DNA from 4 places in the Sinorhizobium sp. P24N7 genome. Region 2 is predicted to be linked to each of the others. Evidence: riboswitches for the same ligand, from Rfam matches in the RefSeq annotation. Region 2 holds a riboswitch; each other region holds the start of a gene.
The links. Region 2 has a riboswitch for cobalamin ahead of bluB (5,6-dimethylbenzimidazole synthase). Riboswitches for the same ligand answer to the same signal wherever they lie in the genome.
Positions count from the first base shown of each region.

Region 1: it holds a riboswitch for cobalamin, as region 2 does, so the genes downstream of both, cobU (bifunctional adenosylcobinamide kinase/adenosylcobinamide-phosphate guanylyltransferase) here and bluB (5,6-dimethylbenzimidazole synthase) in region 2, are expected to answer to the same signal.
Region 3: it holds a riboswitch for cobalamin, as region 2 does, so the genes downstream of both, ACFHWW_RS19655 (ABC transporter substrate-binding protein) here and bluB (5,6-dimethylbenzimidazole synthase) in region 2, are expected to answer to the same signal.
Region 4: it holds a riboswitch for cobalamin, as region 2 does, so the genes downstream of both, ACFHWW_RS14350 (aromatic ring-hydroxylating dioxygenase subunit alpha) here and bluB (5,6-dimethylbenzimidazole synthase) in region 2, are expected to answer to the same signal.

Region 1 is NZ_JBHMIW010000025.1:39,113-43,048, forward strand. Features, by position in the region: gene cyaD2 (adenylate cyclase CyaD2) at 1-377, shown strand, start outside; gene ACFHWW_RS31270 (FecR domain-containing protein) at 442-1,350, opposite strand; cobalamin riboswitch at 1,580-1,996, shown strand; gene cobU (bifunctional adenosylcobinamide kinase/adenosylcobinamide-phosphate guanylyltransferase) at 2,114-2,641, shown strand; gene cobW (cobalamin biosynthesis protein CobW) at 2,645-3,709, shown strand; gene cobN (cobaltochelatase subunit CobN) at 3,749-3,936, shown strand, end outside.
Region 2 is NZ_JBHMIW010000024.1:25,552-29,487, forward strand. Features, by position in the region: gene ACFHWW_RS30680 (DUF2865 domain-containing protein) at 1-63, shown strand, start outside; gene bluB (5,6-dimethylbenzimidazole synthase) at 867-1,550, opposite strand; cobalamin riboswitch at 1,595-1,806, opposite strand; gene ACFHWW_RS30690 (SDR family oxidoreductase) at 1,847-2,668, opposite strand; gene ACFHWW_RS30695 (phytanoyl-CoA dioxygenase family protein) at 2,732-3,925, opposite strand.
Region 3 is NZ_JBHMIW010000011.1:4,776-8,711, reverse strand. Features, by position in the region: gene ACFHWW_RS19660 (iron ABC transporter permease) at 1-223, opposite strand, end outside; gene ACFHWW_RS19655 (ABC transporter substrate-binding protein) at 220-1,287, opposite strand; cobalamin riboswitch at 1,456-1,684, opposite strand; gene ACFHWW_RS19650 (DUF1850 domain-containing protein) at 1,840-2,214, opposite strand; partial or broken gene ACFHWW_RS19645 (TRAP transporter permease) at 2,211-3,936, opposite strand, start outside.
Region 4 is NZ_JBHMIW010000007.1:200,667-204,602, forward strand. Features, by position in the region: gene ACFHWW_RS14340 (L-threonylcarbamoyladenylate synthase) at 1-721, opposite strand, end outside; gene ACFHWW_RS14345 (DUF6656 family protein) at 787-1,380, opposite strand; cobalamin riboswitch at 1,701-1,904, shown strand; gene ACFHWW_RS14350 (aromatic ring-hydroxylating dioxygenase subunit alpha) at 2,017-3,261, shown strand; gene ACFHWW_RS14355 (2Fe-2S iron-sulfur cluster-binding protein) at 3,258-3,936, shown strand, end outside.

The DNA.
Region 1 (3,936 bases), on a different contig from region 2:
CTGCCTGCAAGGACGTCGGCTTCGATATTCTGATATCCGAGACGACGGCGGATCTGGGCGAACGGTGCGCCGTGCTGGAGGCGGGGGCGCTGGCGCTGAAGGGCAAGAGCACGCGAACGCGGGTATTCGCCGTGGTCGGTGACGAGCATATGGCCGCTTCGGCCGAGTTTTCCGAGCTGCAGCGCATTCATGAACAGTTGATCGGGGCGATGCGTTTAAGGTCACGGCCCCGCAGAGAGCTCGTCAATGCCGCAAAGCTCAAGGCTCCGGCTCTGTGCGGGGGATTATCGGATTTCTACCGCCGCATCGGACGCCGGACAGACCACTTTGCCGGTGAACCTTTGCCGTTCGCAGACGAAGCCAGATCCGCCGAATAGAGAGACCATTTGATCCAACGCACTTCCGGACGGAAAACCATTACACATTTTTCCTGGGAGTGCTCTAACCGCGGCCCTTCTTCGTGCCTGTGTCCACTTGCCCGTTCTTGCCGCTATCCTGGCCCTTCTTGCCGGTGTCCTGTCCCTTCTTGCCCGTGTCCTGCCCTTTCTTCCCCTTGTCGAGGCCACGCTTGCCGGGCTCGTTGCTGGGCGTCTTGCCCGGGCGGGGCGCCTTTTGCGGGCTTGCTTTTTCGGGCGGCCGTGCCCGTTCCGGCGTGGTCGGCTTGATCTCGATAGCGGCCGAAATGCCGCAACTGCCGCTCATGCCGCCGAAGGAGGCAGAAAGTCTTTGGTCGCCCGAAAGAAAGGGCAAGGCCTTCCGGTTTCCGAGTGTCGCCAGTGTGCGGCGACCGGCCTTGTGCGTGTCCGTCATGGTGCCGTCGCGCTTTGCGATCACGCAATCGCAGCGTCGGGTGAGCTGCTGGCATCCCGCCGGGCCGCAGAACCGGGCCGCGCCCTCCAGGAGAACGATCGCCGTCGTTCCGTCGTTGCCGATGTAGAAGTCGAACACGGTTCCGCGTACGCCGATCGTTCCGGCAGGCGTCAAGATCTGATAGGCCGAGTGCTTCGAATTTCCGCTGATCCAACGAAACGTGCCTTTGGCGGCGGCGACGGTGAGTTGCTGCACCGATTTCGAATCGTTGAAGACGAACTTGTCGATGACGACGGAAGAGCCTGCCCCCACCGCCAATTTACTGCCGTCGCGGAACACGAACTGGCCGAGCCCAGATCTGGACGTGCTTATTCGCTCGTCCCGGTGAACAGCGTCCCGCTCCACGAGCGGCCCGCCGCTGCCGGTGACGACCGTCCTGATCCGGACCGCTTCTCCAACCGGTTCGGCGGCAATCGTCGGCATGGAACCGTAAAACGCTGCGCCCAAAGCAGCGATTGCGGCACGACGCAAGTGAAACATCGCACCCTCCACGATGATCTCCTGCGGCCGACGTGGTCCGCGGATCATGAACGTGAATGATAACCGGATCGACACAATGTCGCCGGACCCCAAGCATTCATTCTTATCATGGCCGGGCCGGAAGTGTCTGCCTACCCGTTCGGGGTAGCCGGCGCGAAAGCGCATATCTGCCGTAATCGGCGGTCCCGGTGTCGCAGGCCGTCGATTGACTTTGCCGCCGCCGCTTCATAATTAACGCAGTATGGATGGTTCCCTCGTGCCGAGGTGGGGCGAGGGAGTAAATGGGAATGCGACGGGGCGGACCCACGCCGGGCGCCCTTATCGCAGCCGACCCCGCGACTGTAGAACGGTCAGGGTTCGCCATCGGGCATTCCGCCGGATTTCCACGCGCTGCATGGGGCAGTCTCGTGAAGTTTGGCGGCATGTCGGAAAAGCCACTGGCGTGGCATTGCGATGAGCCAGGCAGGACGCCTCTTCTTCTACGAATCGTCCGCCTTTCGCGATGCCGCAAACGCCGGGAAGGCGAGGCGAGCCCGTTCGGTCTTTTGCCGCATCGTTTTTCGGGCCGAGCCGGTTCGTCGAACGTGCGGCCATGAGGATCGTGACGCCGTGAGCCAGGAGACCTGCCATCCGTCAGGGCATTCCGCCCGAGGGGAGATGCTCCCCGATGCCAGCACGGAGGTTGACGTGGCTCACAGGTCTTCGATCCAACGCGTTCTCGGCGCGCGCCGTTGCCGCTATAGCCTTCTCTAGGGCAGGCGGTATGGACATTTCCAATCTCGGCCCGATCCTCGTGCTTGGCGGCGCGCGTTCGGGAAAATCCACCTTCGCGGAAAAACTCGTCGAGGCCACCGGGTCTCCGATGCACTATCTTGCGACCGGCCGGGCCTTCGACGAGGAGATGCGGGAACGCATCGCCCTTCACCAGGCTACTCGGCAGGGGAAGGGTTGGACCACCCACGAAGAACCGCTCGATCTCGTGGGGCTGCTTCGCCGCATCGATGAGCCCGGCCGGGCTGTCCTCATAGACTGCCTGACCCTGTGGGTGACCAATCTGATGATGGAGGAGCGCGACATGGCCGCCGAATTCGCCGCGCTCGCCGCCTTTCTGCCCGCGGCGCGCTCGCGACTCGTTTTCGTCTCTAATGAGGTCGGTCTCGGGATCGTCCCGGAAAACCGGATGGCGCGCGACTTTCGCGATCACGCCGGCCGGCTCCACCAGATCGTGGCGGAGAAATCCGCAGAAGTTTACTTTGTCGCGGCCGGACTGCCGCTGAAAATGAAGGGTTGATTCATGACACTCGCAAGGGCGCCGCAGGGCAAAATACCGGCTACCGTCATCACCGGCTTTCTCGGTGCCGGCAAGACGACGATGATCCGCAACCTGCTGCAGAATGCCGACGGCAAGCGCATCGCGCTGATCATCAACGAATTCGGTGATCTCGGGGTTGACGGCGATGTGCTGAAGGGCTGCGGAGCGGAAGCCTGCTCGGAAGAGGACATCATCGAACTGACCAATGGCTGCATCTGCTGCACTGTTGCCGAAGACTTCATCCCGACCATGACGAAGCTGCTCGAGAGGGAGAACCGGCCGGATCATATCGTCATCGAAACCTCCGGACTGGCGCTGCCGCAGCCGCTCGTCGCCGCATTCAACTGGCCGGACATCCGCAGCGAGGTAACGGTCGACGGCGTCGTCACCGTCGTCGATAGTGCGGCGGTCGCCGCGGGCCGCTTTGCCGATGATCACGACAAGGTAGACGCGCTGCGCGTCGGCGACGATAATCTCGACCACGAAAGCCCGCTTGAAGAACTTTTCGAGGATCAGCTCACCGCCGCGGATCTCATCGTTCTCAACAAGACGGACCTTATCGACGCCGCGGGGCTGCAGTCCGTACGCGAAGAGGTGGCCTCCCGCATCAGCCGCAAGCCGACGATGATCGAGGCGAGGAACGGCGAGGTAGCCGCCGCCATCCTGCTCGGGCTCGGAGTGGGGACGGAGGGCGATATTGTCAACCGCAAGTCTCACCACGAGATGGAGCATGAGGCAGGCGAGGAGCATGATCATGACGAGTTCGACAGCTTCGTCGTAGAGCTTGGCTCCATAGCCGACCCTGCTGCTTTCGTCGAAAAGCTCAAAGGCGTCATCTCAAAGCACGACGTGCTGCGCCTCAAGGGCTTCGTCGACGTTCCGGGCAAGCCGATGCGCCTCTTGGTCCAGGCGGTCGGCAGCCGCATCGACCAGTATTTCGACCGCGCATGGGCTTCCGGCGAAACACGCGGCACGCGTCTCGTCGTCATCGGGCTGCATGACATGGACGAGCCCGCCGTGCGCGCAGCGATTTCGGCGCTCGCGTGAAATGGCTTCGACTTTGAACGAGGAGTCCAGGGAGCATCCATGCATCTCCTCCTAGCTCAGAAAGGAACGATCGCCGACGGTAATGAGGCGATCGACCTGGGACAGAGCCCGGGCGACATATTGTTCCTGTCGGCGGCCGATACGGAGCTTGCCTCGATCGCGGCTGCCCATCGTCAGCGCGCGGGCGCAAGAAGCCTGCGGATCGCCAGCCTGATGAATCTCATGCA
Region 2 (3,936 bases):
GAGAGCGCGATCGACCTCAAGCATCCGCTTGGGCCGCGATACCAGCCGCTGCAGGACAATTGACAGGCGCCGTTGCGAGCATTCTGCTGGAATCACGCATATTCTTGATCCAGAGCCCGTTAAGCAGCGACCTTTGCGCGTCCGGTAAGACGCGCGGCGCTGTGGGAAACTTTTCGGAGGACTGCAATCTCTCCTCACCTCATCCCTTGTGCTCGTCACAGGGATGAGGTGAGCGCCGCGTCTGCGGCGCGGGAAGCGTTCTTGCAGCCCAAGGACTTGGTCTGGCTGGATTCCTGTGACAAGCACAGGAATGAGGGACCGGGGATGTGCGGCTACTACATCGAAGCGAAGCGGGACGCTGTATACGGGCGGGAGCTTCCGCGCTCGCTATCTTCACGGTTTATGAAACGCGCCGAGGGGTCGCACCCTCTCGACCCTCATCTCTGTGCTTGTCACAGGGATCCAGCAGCGCCGCGTCGGCGGCGCGGGAAGCGTTCTTTCAGCCCAAGGACTTGGTCTGGCTGGATTCCTGTGACAAGCTCAGGAATGAGGGACCGGGATGTGCGGCCACTACATCGAAGCGGAGCGGGGCGCTGTATACGGGCGTGACCCGGGACCTGTCGTGTCGCCTCGCTATCTTCACGGTTTATGAAGCGCGCCGAGGGACCGCACTCTCTCCTCACCTCATCCCTGTGCTCGTCACAGGGATCCAGCAGCGCCGCGTCTGCGGCGCGGGAAGCGTTCTTTCAGCCCAAGGACTTGGTCTGGCTGGATTCCTGTGACAAGCATAGGAATGAGGGTATCGAACAAGCCGCGTCGGGTATCTAGAATATCAACAGGCCTGAGATCAACCCTAACATCGTGATCTAACGGACACCCCAGCCTTCCTCGAAAACGAGATCTTCGAGCGGCAAGCGCTGCCGCCAGCCCTTCGCGGCGAGTTCCGGCTCTTGGTACAGCTTGTCGACGAAACCCAGGCAAAGCCAGGCAACGATTTCGATATGCTCCGGAATTCCGAGAATCGCCTTGATCTCCCTCTCATGGAAAATGCTGACCCAGCCGACGCCCACTCCCTCGGCGCGTGCGGCAAGCCAGAGGTTCTGGACGGCGCAAACGGTCGAGTACAGATCCATCTGCGGATTATGGGTGCGGCCCAGGACGACCGCTCCGCCGCGCGTCCGGTCGCAGGTCACGCAAATGCTGAGCGGCGCCTTGCGAATGCCTTCGAGCTTCAGCGAGCGATACTTCGCCTGCCTTTCGCCGGAAAACATTTCTGCGGCCTCGTCATTGGCGCGCCGGAATGCCTGCCAGACTTTCTCCCGCGTCTCGTCCCGACGAACGAGCACGAAGTTCCAAGGTTGCATGAAGCCGACGGACGGCGCCTGGTGCGCCGCAGCGAGCAGTCGCGCGACCAGATCCTCAGGCAGTGGTTCGGGCAGGAATTCGTCGCGCACGTCGCGGCGGGTCTCTATGGCACGATAGACGGCGGCGCGCTCGTCCGGCGAAAAAGCTCCGGCCGCCGCAAGGCAGCCGTTCTGGTCAGGCAGCATCGTTCGATCCCCAACAATGCGGAAACCTCCCGCCGTCCGCGCGGGGCCGGTCTATCTCGCCAGGCCGGTCTTCTGACTTCGGATCATCCGTTCGCGCCGCCTTCCCGAATCACGTGAAGATTCAGTGGCAAAGGTCTGAAAAGATTCAGACCAACCTGGCGAGAACGTCCCCGTCACAGCGTTGGGCACGTGCCGGAACTGCACCGGCTTCCCGATTCTCCCGCATTTCGCGGGCACCTGACGGCGGCATATGGCCACAGCTCCCCTCGAAACGCAAGGCGAGCAAGAGGGGAGCTTCAGAGCGGTGCCTCCGGGTGAGGCGAGGCGTCATAGGCACCCCAGATCGACTGATCGAAGCAGATGACGGAACCCGTCATGAGGCCGGATTCTGCCGATGAGAGATAGGCGCAGGCACGCGCGACCTCGGCCGGGTCTACGAGCCTGCCGAAGGGCTGGCTCGCCGCCGCCTTTTCCAGCCAGTTCGCAGGCGCATCGTGATATTCGCGCTGGATCCGGTCTTCGCCTTCCGAGGCCATCCAGCCGATGTTGAGGCCGTTGACCCGTATCCGGTTGCGCAGGACGGCATAGGCGGTGTTCCTGGTCAGCGTCTCCAGCGCCCCCTTCGACGCACAATAGGCTGTGATGAAGGGCTGGCCCGCCTTCGCCGACATGGAACCGATATTGACGATCGTGCCCTCCGTCTTCTCCCGCCGCATCACCTTTATCACCTCCTGCATCAGGAAGAATGGCGCCCGCACATTGACCGCGAACATCCGGTCGAAGAGTTCCGGGCTGGTGTCGAGGATCGTGCCGCGATCCGTGATCGCCGCGGCGTTGACCAGCGCGTCGACACGGCCGAAAGTGCGGTCGCAAGCAGCGACGACCGCACGGGCATCCTCCACCCGCTCGAGATCCGCCGGTACGTAGACGACCTTCGAACCGGTCGCCGCGGCGATCTCGGCAGCATTCGCCTCGCCCTTCGCCGCGTTGCGCCCGCAAATGACGACGCCGGCGGCGCCACGCTCGGCAAAGAGTGCGGCGATAGCGGCACCGAGCCCCTGCGTGCCACCGGTCACGATGGCGATCTTCCCGTCCAAACGGGCGTGGTCCGTGCTCATCCTGTTCCTCCCTTTGATATGTTGGTGAATATGGCTTCGTGACCGTACATTGAGCCAGGTGGTTTAGCTTAGCTTTCTCGCCGCCTGATCGGCCAACGCCTCGGCAAACGCCTCGGCACTCCATTCACCGGCAAGCGCTTCGTGCATCAGCTGCGCCTGCGTCCTGGGCGCCAGACCGCCAACCGGCGGATCACGATCGAGATTGGTCGGGAATGAATAGCCTTCGGCGCACGCGGCAACCGCATGGGCAATTTCGTCCTGCTTGAGCTTGCCGCCGGCCGCAAGGACTTTCAGAGCCGGAAAGAGCACGGCGCACATGTGATCGCGATCCACCGTTTCCATCGCCCTGCCGAAGGCGGAGGATACCTGCAGAAGATTGGCCACACGCTTGATTCCCGCAGACCGGTTGCTGCCCGCGGCGTGGAAAAGTGCCGGGTTGAAGAACACGACATCGCCCTTCTCCAGCGGCAATTGCACATGATTCTCTTCGAAATAGGCGCGGAACTCCGGCCGTCTCAAAGCGAGATATCCAGGCAGATACGTCTGGCTATAGGGCAGGAACAAGGTTGGCCCGCTTTCGACCGGCATGTCGCAATGAGCGACCGCGCCCTGGAGCGTCAGGACCGGCGAGAGCCTGTGCACATGCGCCGGATACTGCTCTATGACGGCCGAGGTCTGGAAGCCCAGATGGTAGTCGCGATGCGGCGATTGAGACGCGCCGCCCGGATTGACGCGATTGACCTGCGCCGTCATCTGGTAGCTCGGACCAAGCCATGCCTCACTGACAAGCGCGATGATGGCGTTGGCGTAGTAGGCGGCGAAATTCTCAGGGTTCTTCAGGCAGTGCTTTTCCAGAGAATTCCAGATCCGGTCGTTGGCGCCGGGCTTGGCGAAATGATCGCCGCCGCCGCTGTTGGTGCGGTGCTGCTCCTCGATGATCTCATCGAAGATGCGGCTCGCTTCATCGACCACATGCGTATCGGTGAAGGCGCGCTTGAAGACCGCGACCCCCGGCCCCGTCGCAAGCACTTCGCAGATCTCCGCAAGCACCGACCGCCTGCCGTCCTGCGTGCCGCAATCACCGATAAGACGGGCGCTGTCATAGATCAGGACGTTCTTCTGGCAGTCTGCCGCGTGCGGATAGTCCGCCAGGCCGACACGGTGCTCGACCGCGGCGCGAAATTCCTCGATATCGCAGGCCGCCTCACTGAGCCAGACGCGTTCCAGACGCGCTCTCGCGGGATTGTCCGTCTTCATCAGTTCTCCTC
Region 3 (3,936 bases), on a different contig from region 2:
TCAGTCGGTAGCTCCAGATGATGCCCTCGTCGATCGGGGCCAGCGGATAGCCGGCGTTCCACAGCCGATTCGCGACCGTCTGCGCAACGGTCTTGAACGGGATCGCCGTTTCGCCGATCGCAGCGCCCATCCAGAGTGCCGCGAACAGGATCACGAGCGCGGCGATAGCCGCGCCGACGCGCCCCGTCCCCGTTCGCCCGGCCAGGGTCAGCACGCGGCTCACTTGCCCAACCCACCCTTGGAAGCCGGCCCAGCCTTGGGCGCAAGTCCGGCCTCGGCGATGGCATCCGCCAGCGCTTCGATTCCTTCGATCGTGCGGATCGTCGGGTTCATCGCCTGCGCATCCATGTCGAACACATAGCCTTTGGCGACTGCCGGCATGAGGCTCGCCACGGGATCGGTCTTCAGGAATTCGAGTTTGGCGTCGAGGCTGTCCAGCGGGTAGCGTCGACGCTCCATGGAGCCGGCAACGATCATGGTCGGCTCGGCCTTGGCGATGGTTTCCCAGCCGACCGTCGGCCATTCGTCTTCAGTGTCGATGATGTTTTCGATTCCGAGCGCCGCCATTATGTAGCCGGGTGCGCCGTTCCTGCCGGCGACATAGGGGTCGGCATCGGCAGCGCTGGAGAACCAGAAGACCGCCGAGAGTTTGCCCCCGGCCGAGGCGACCTTGGCGCGCGCCGCCTCTTCTCGGCTTTTCAGCTCGGCTACGACCTTCTCGCCCTTGTCCTGAACATCGTAAATCTGCGCCAGCTCGCGAATTTCCCGATAGACGAGATCCATGGTGAAGACCTGCCGGCGCACGCCGTCGCTCGCCGCCGAATTCTCCTTGCCGGTGCAATCCGAAGGCGATGTGTAGACCGGAATGCCGAGCTCCTCGAACTGCTCCGGCCGCGCGACCACGCCTTCCGGGCCGACCTGCCATTGAAATTGCACCGCCACCATGTCCGGTTTCTTGGCAACCACGCTTTCGAAGCTCGGATCGTTGTCTGCCAGGCGCTCGACCTTGGCGTTGACCTCCTCGTAACCTTCAAGGACGGGGCCGACCCAGAGGGCGGTGCCGGCGACCTTGTCCGCAAGGCCGAGCAGATAGAGGATTTCGGTGCTGCTCTGGCCGATCGAGACGGTGCGCGTCGGCGTCTTGTCGAAGGTGATCTGCCGACCGCAGTTTTCGAGTGTCAGCGGATAGGTCGTCTCGGCAGCGAAGGCGGGACGGTCAAGAGCCGCTACGCCTGCGGAAAAGGTGATGAGACCCGCAATGAGCGGTCGTTTCCAAAAGCTGTTCATGAATAGTCCCCGAATGTGAGGCCGCTATACGGCCGTGATCGTCAGCCTGCCGATCGGGTTTGATCGGACGAGTGACGGCTCGACCTCGGGGAAACTGATGAAAGCGTGCGCCGCAAGGCGCGAAAGATGGTCATGGCTTGCTCCTGTTCCGGGCATCCCCGCCCGTGACGTTGGATCTGATTTGACGGCAGGTCTCCTGGCTCGCGGACAGAAATCGCTCATCTGCCTTCCCGCGCAACGCGCGCAGTGGCTGGCGCCTGGGCGCCACGATGAACGACGATCCGCTTACAGTTGCGGGGGCAGCCACGGTTTTGGTCCCTCTTGGGTCGTCCGCACCGTGTTCCCTATTAATCCCCTCCACCTCACGGGTAGGGGAACCGTCAGGCTCAGTTAATTTAGAATGCAGCCGCCGGTCAAGGTGAAACGCGACGCCGCGGCGTAGGGGTTCAATATGTTATGTTATTACACTCGTCAACAGAAAGTTACGTAATAACATTTCACAAGGGCCCCGTACTGTTCCTTCAACCGGTGCCGCCAGATCGGCATCGGCCATTATGGCTTTGGGCCATCGCATGGCCGCAGGACGATTGGTTCCCGGCTTTGCGCCGCGAGCTCGCGGCAGCCGCCGGCGTCGCAAAGCGTCCAGCCGGAGACGGTCGCTCCGGAGGCGGCCAGGACCAGCTCGGGAAGCGGCGGCAGGTCGGGCGTCCAGACCCACCAGCGGCCCTGGCGACGGGCATTGTCTCCCGGCTCCATTCCCGCACCCGAACCCTGCACGCGCGCCTCCTCGAGAACGAGACCATCGGCCGTGACGGCCCAACGCTCCTGCCATTCGGTCTTCTCGACCGAATGGGTCCAGCCGAGGGTGAAGACACCCGCAGCAACGGCGACAGCCTTGCCGCCGATGATGCAGGCAAGCGCGCTCATGCCGGTTTCGCCGTCTGCCGGCCAGCCTGGCGGGCGCGCCGCCAGATCACGAAGGCGAAGAGCGCGGAGAGTGCAAAGCCGACTTCATCGGTGATCGGCAGCGCCGCCAGCAACGTGAAGGCGGCCGCGGCCGCGAGCACCCGCTCGAAAACCCCGAGCCGGACTGCGGCGAAGCCCACCACGGCGGCACCCCAGAGCGCGATCGCCAGACCGGTCTTGACGACGATATAGGCGACGGCAGCCGGATAGCCCACCGATGCGGCCATCGCGCCGCCATCCTGCAGCATCAGCGCCGGCGAATAAACGGCCATGAACGGGATGACGAAACCGGCCGCCGCCACCTTGATCGCCTGGATCGAGATCTTCAGCCCGCTTTCCCGCGCGATCGGTGCTGCCGCGAAGCGGCAAGCGCCACCGGTGGCGTCAGATCGGCAAGAATCCCGAAATAGAAGACGAACATGTGGCTGACGATAAGCGGTACCCCGAGTTCCAGAAGCGCGGGCCCGGCGATCGACGAGGTGATGATGTAGTTCGGGATCGTCGGTATGCCCATGCCGAGCACGAGGCAGGTGACCATGGTCAGAAGCAGCGACAGAAACAGGCTTTTGCCTCCGACCGAGACGATGAACTGGCCGAAGGTATTGGCCGCTCCGGTCAGCGTCATCGTACCGATGATCACGCCGACGAGCGCGCAGGCGATCGCCACCGGAAGGGCCGTCTTGGCCCCTTCGGCAAGGGCGTCGCGACATATCACCAAGGTCTCCCGGCCGCCCTTCAGGAAGGCGTTGCCGGCAATCAGCAGCGCCAGCGCTGCGACGATCACGCCGATGCCGAACTGGAAGAAGGCGGCCGCCACGAGGCCGAGGCCGACCCAGAAGATGATGCGTATGACACCGGCGGGAAGGCCGAGCGCGAGCGAACTGCCCAGGATCAGAAGGCCGGTGAAGGCCAGGCCGACCGTACCGGCGAAAAGCGGCGTATAGCCGGAGAACAGCAGCCAGACGAGCGCGGCGAGCGGCAGGATCAGATGCCATTGTTCGAGGATTGCCGCCTTGGCCGAAGGCAGCTGGTCCCTGGGCAGGCCGAGCAGCCCGTACTTGCCGGCTTCGAGATGGACCATCCAGAAGGCGGACGCGAAATAGAGGATCGCCGGTATGACCGCCGCCTTGACGATCTCGTAATATTCGACGCCGAGCGTCTCGGCCATGATGAAGGCGACCGCGCCCATGACAGGCGGCATGATCTGCCCGCCCATCGAGGCCGTTGCCTCGACGCCGCCTGCAAAGGCCGCCCGATAGCCGAACTTTTTCATCAGCGGGATGGTGAACTGCCCGGTCGTGACCACATTCGCGACGCCGGAACCCGAAATGGTGCCCATCAGGCCCGAAGAAATGATCGCCACCTTCGCGGGTCCGCCGCGCCTGTCGCCGACGAAACTCAACGAGACATCGTTGAAGAGCCGGATCATGCCGGCTTTTTCGAGGAAGGCGCCAAACAGGATGAAAAGGAAAATATAGGTCGAGGAGACGAAGGTCGGGATGCCGTAGATGCCTTCCGTGCCATAGGCCATATGATCGATCACCTGCGAAAAGTCGTAGCCGCGGTGATCGAACGGCGGCGGCAGATACTCACCCAAAAGGCAATAGGCCAGGAACACGCCGGAAATGATCGGCAGAGCCGGCCCCATCAGCGCCCAGGCTGCGGCAAAGACGACGGCGAGCG
Region 4 (3,936 bases), on a different contig from region 2:
CATCGAGGCGCACAGCGGCACCGGGAGCATAATGCGAGGCGAGCATGCCGGGCGCCTCGATGACAGCGCCGGCGGTCTCCGGGCGCTCGATGGCAAGACCGGTCAAAGCTTCGATCTCTGCCGCGTCGAGCCCCCCGGGCCTCAGCAGCCGCAGCTTTCCGTTCTCGACCTTGACGATGGTCGATTCAACGCCGATCGCGGCCGGGCCTGCGTCGAGGATGAGCTTCAGCCTGGAGCCGAGATCCGCCTGCACATGGGCCGCACTGGTGGGACTGATCTTGCCCGAGGTGTTGGCGCTCGGCGCCGCCAAAGGCCGCCCGAATCGGGCGATCACCCGACGCGAGAACCCGTCGGGCATCCGAATTCCGAGCGTATCGAGACCGGCGGATGCGAGCGTGTGTACGGTGCTTTCCCGCCGCTGCGGCAGGATCAGCGTGAGGGGGCCAGGCCAAAAAGCCTCGGCCAAACGTCTCGAAACCGGATCGAAGGTCACATGCGCCTCCGCCATCGCCAGATCGGAGACGTGACAGATCAGCGGATTGAACCGCGGCCGCCCCTTCATCTCGTAAATGCGGCTGATCGCATCGGGGGTCGTGGCATCGGCGGCAAGGCCGTATACGGTCTCCGTGGGGATCGCCACGGGTTCCCTGTCCGAAAGAACTGCGCAAGCCGTCTCGATTGCCCGCTCCGGTTCGATGCGCGTGTCGATGATCTCGGCCATGGCGTTCTGATCCTTTCCGTCGCTTCCTTAACGGAGCGATTGCAAAAACAGAACGATTTTCTTGGTCAAAGGCTGCGAATGATCCGCCGCAAGGCTTCGTCGCGTGCGCCGAGCATCAGCACGTTCTTCAGCGCCACCTTCGGATCCTGCGTCCGGAAAATCAGGCCGTTGCCGCGCACGTTGCGGTTGACGACGATCCGCTCTTCGCCGGCATCGGGCTCGATCGCGACGGCGAAATACATGCGCGAATAGCCCGGCTGGATCCGGTCGAAGAAATGGGTCTCGTTCCCGAGGTCGCAGAAGAAGTTCGCGAGATAAAAGGACCAGGTGATCTCATGTCCCTTGGCGAGGCAGGTTTTCGCGGCGGTCACGTGGCAGTAGCCGAGATGCGGACTGTTGGCGAGCGTGCGATGGAAGACCATCTTCGGGAACTGCATCGAGGCATGAAACCCGTTGATTCGGCTGTGGGTCGTCTCGCCCGCCGTCGTCAGCTTCCGCGCCGTTCGCTGCGCAACCTCGGCATAACTGAGATACTGACGCTCGTTCGCCATCCACCGGCGTCTGTCGATCCGGCCGGTCCGCAGGAACTCGGTGTGAGCCTTGGCTTTCGCCGGTGCGGCCGCCTTGTCGGCAGCGTCGTAATATCGGAGTTTTGCCATGGGCGTCGTCGCGCCATCCTGTCCGAAAGCGGGTTGATGGTAGCGAACGTAAATCATCACAGTTAACGAATTGGTTCGTTTGCGGCCGTGCGGGCATCGATCAGACCTGGTGTCGGTGGGCCGTGTCGTAAAATGGCCAGTCGCCTTCGCGCCATGAACGGCGCTGCCGAAAAATCCGCCGGCTGCGCGGAGATTCACCTACTTCCTTGTTTGTTATGGATAATATCCGTCTGCCAATCGAGCCGATTGCGCCGCGAATGGCTGTCGTCTTTCTGGAATCGGATGTCGTCTATTGGCAGTTGCCGGACCGGCCCTCAGGCTTAGATGAGGACACTCAAGGTGCTGCCTCGAAGGGAAGGCGGAGAATTGGGAAGCCGGTCAAATCCCGGCGCTGCCCCCGCAACGGTGGTGGAGCGAACAGCCACGGCAGAAGGCCACTGGACACAGCGTCCGGGAAGGCGCCGGGCAGGTCCCTTGCGGACAGCTCCAGAGCCCGGAAACCAGCCTTGAAGCAGAAACAGACCGTAGCTGGTTGCGGCGGGCAGCCGGATCGGAGCCAATTGCGTTGCGGGTCCATGCGGCCGGCGCGGGTTCCAGTCCTGCCTCTCCGAAACGGCGGAAAACGAGGATAAGGGCATGGAAATTCAGACCGAAATGCTGCGCAAGCTGAAGACCCGTCGCGAAGGCTACAGCCTCGACCGCGCCTTCTACGTCGATCCTGATTATTATCGCCAGGACCTGGAGCAGATCTGGTACAAGGATTGGCTGTTCATCGGCCATGATTGTGAAGTCCCGCGGCCGGGGAACTATTTCACGGTGCAGGTCGGCGATTACCCGGTCGTTATCGTTCGAGACAGACAGGGCGCGGTCCGGGCACTGCACAATTCGTGCCGCCATCGCGGCTCGCGCGTCTGCACGCAGCAAAAAGGCTCATCCGCCAAACTCGTCTGTCCCTACCACCAGTGGACCTACGAGCTCGACGGCCGCCTGCTCTTCGCGCGGCAGATGCCCGAGGGGTTCGACCCGGCCGAGCACAGTCTTAAGCCGATCCACTGCGAAACCGTCGGCGGTTACATCTTCATCAGCCTTGCCGAACAACCAATGGACTTCCGGCCGTTCCGCGAGACGGTCGCGGGCTATCTCGCGCCGCACCGCCTCGGGGAAACGAAGGTCGCCTTCGAGAGCACGATCGTCGAGAAGGGCAATTGGAAGCTGGTCTGGGAGAACAATCGCGAGTGCTACCACTGCGCCGCCAATCATCCGGAACTCTGCCGTACCTATCCCGAAGCGCCGACCGTCACCGGTGTCCAGGGGGCGATGAACGACCCGGAAATCGGCGCCCATTGGCAGAAATGCGAGGCGGCGGGCCTTCCGAGCGCTTTCAGGATCGCGCCCACCGGCCAGTTCCGCATGACGAGAATGCCCCTGATCAACGGCGCCGAGAGCTATACGATGTCCGGACAGAAGGCCGTACGCAGGCAGCTCTCCGCCGGGCTCGACGCCGATGGCATCGGCACGCTGCTCCTCTTCCATTATCCGACGACGTGGAACCACATTCTGGGCGATCATGCGATCACCTTCCGCGTTCTGCCGCTCGGGCCGGAACTGACGCAGGTTACGACCAAATGGCTGGTCAACAAGGATGCGGTGGAGGGCGTCGACTATACGATAGACGAGCTGACGCACGTCTGGACGGAGACCAACGACCAGGACCGGCAGATCGTCGAGGAAAACGCGTTCGGGATCCGCTCGCCGGCCTATGAGCCGGGTCCATATTCGGCCGAACACGAGGGAGGCGTCATGCAGTTCGTCGAGTGGTATTCGAGCTTCATGCTGGACCGCCTTCAGGGCGGGGCCGCGCACCTCTCGCGGGTGGCATGACCATGGAAATGCCTCGCTCCTTTCACCATTTCGACGAGCTCGATCCCTGGAGAGACCGTCAGCACATGCTGGAGTGCACGTCGGCCGTAGCCGAGGCCGCCGACGTGATGACTTTCACCTTCCGCTCCGACAAGCCGGCCTGGTTCCGCTACCTGCCCGGGCAGTTCGTGACCCTCGAACTGCCCGTCTCGGCCGAGTCGGTGATGCGCACCTATACGCTGTCATCCTCGCCCTCGCGCCCGCTTTCGGTCGCGGTCACGGTCAAGGCGCAGCCGGGAAGCATCGGCACACGCTGGATGTTCGACAATCTGAAACCGGGCATGATGCTCAAGGCGTTCGGGCCGCTCGGCGATTTCAGCTTCGTCCGTCATCCCGGTGAAAAGTATCTCTTCATTTCGGCGGGGTCGGGCGTCACGCCGATGATGTCGATGACGCGCTGGATGGCCGACTGCGCACCGGAAACGGATGTCACCTTCATTTCCTGCGCCCGCCGCCCGGACGATCTCCTCTTCAGAACGGAGCTCGAAGTTCTCGCGCGTCAAATGCCGCGGCTCAATCTCGGCTTCCTCGTGGAGGGGCATGAGGCGCGGCATGGCTGGCATGGTCTGCGCGGGCGCATCGACGCGGCGAAGCTGCCGATGCTCGCACCGGATTTCATGGAAAGAACCGTTTTCT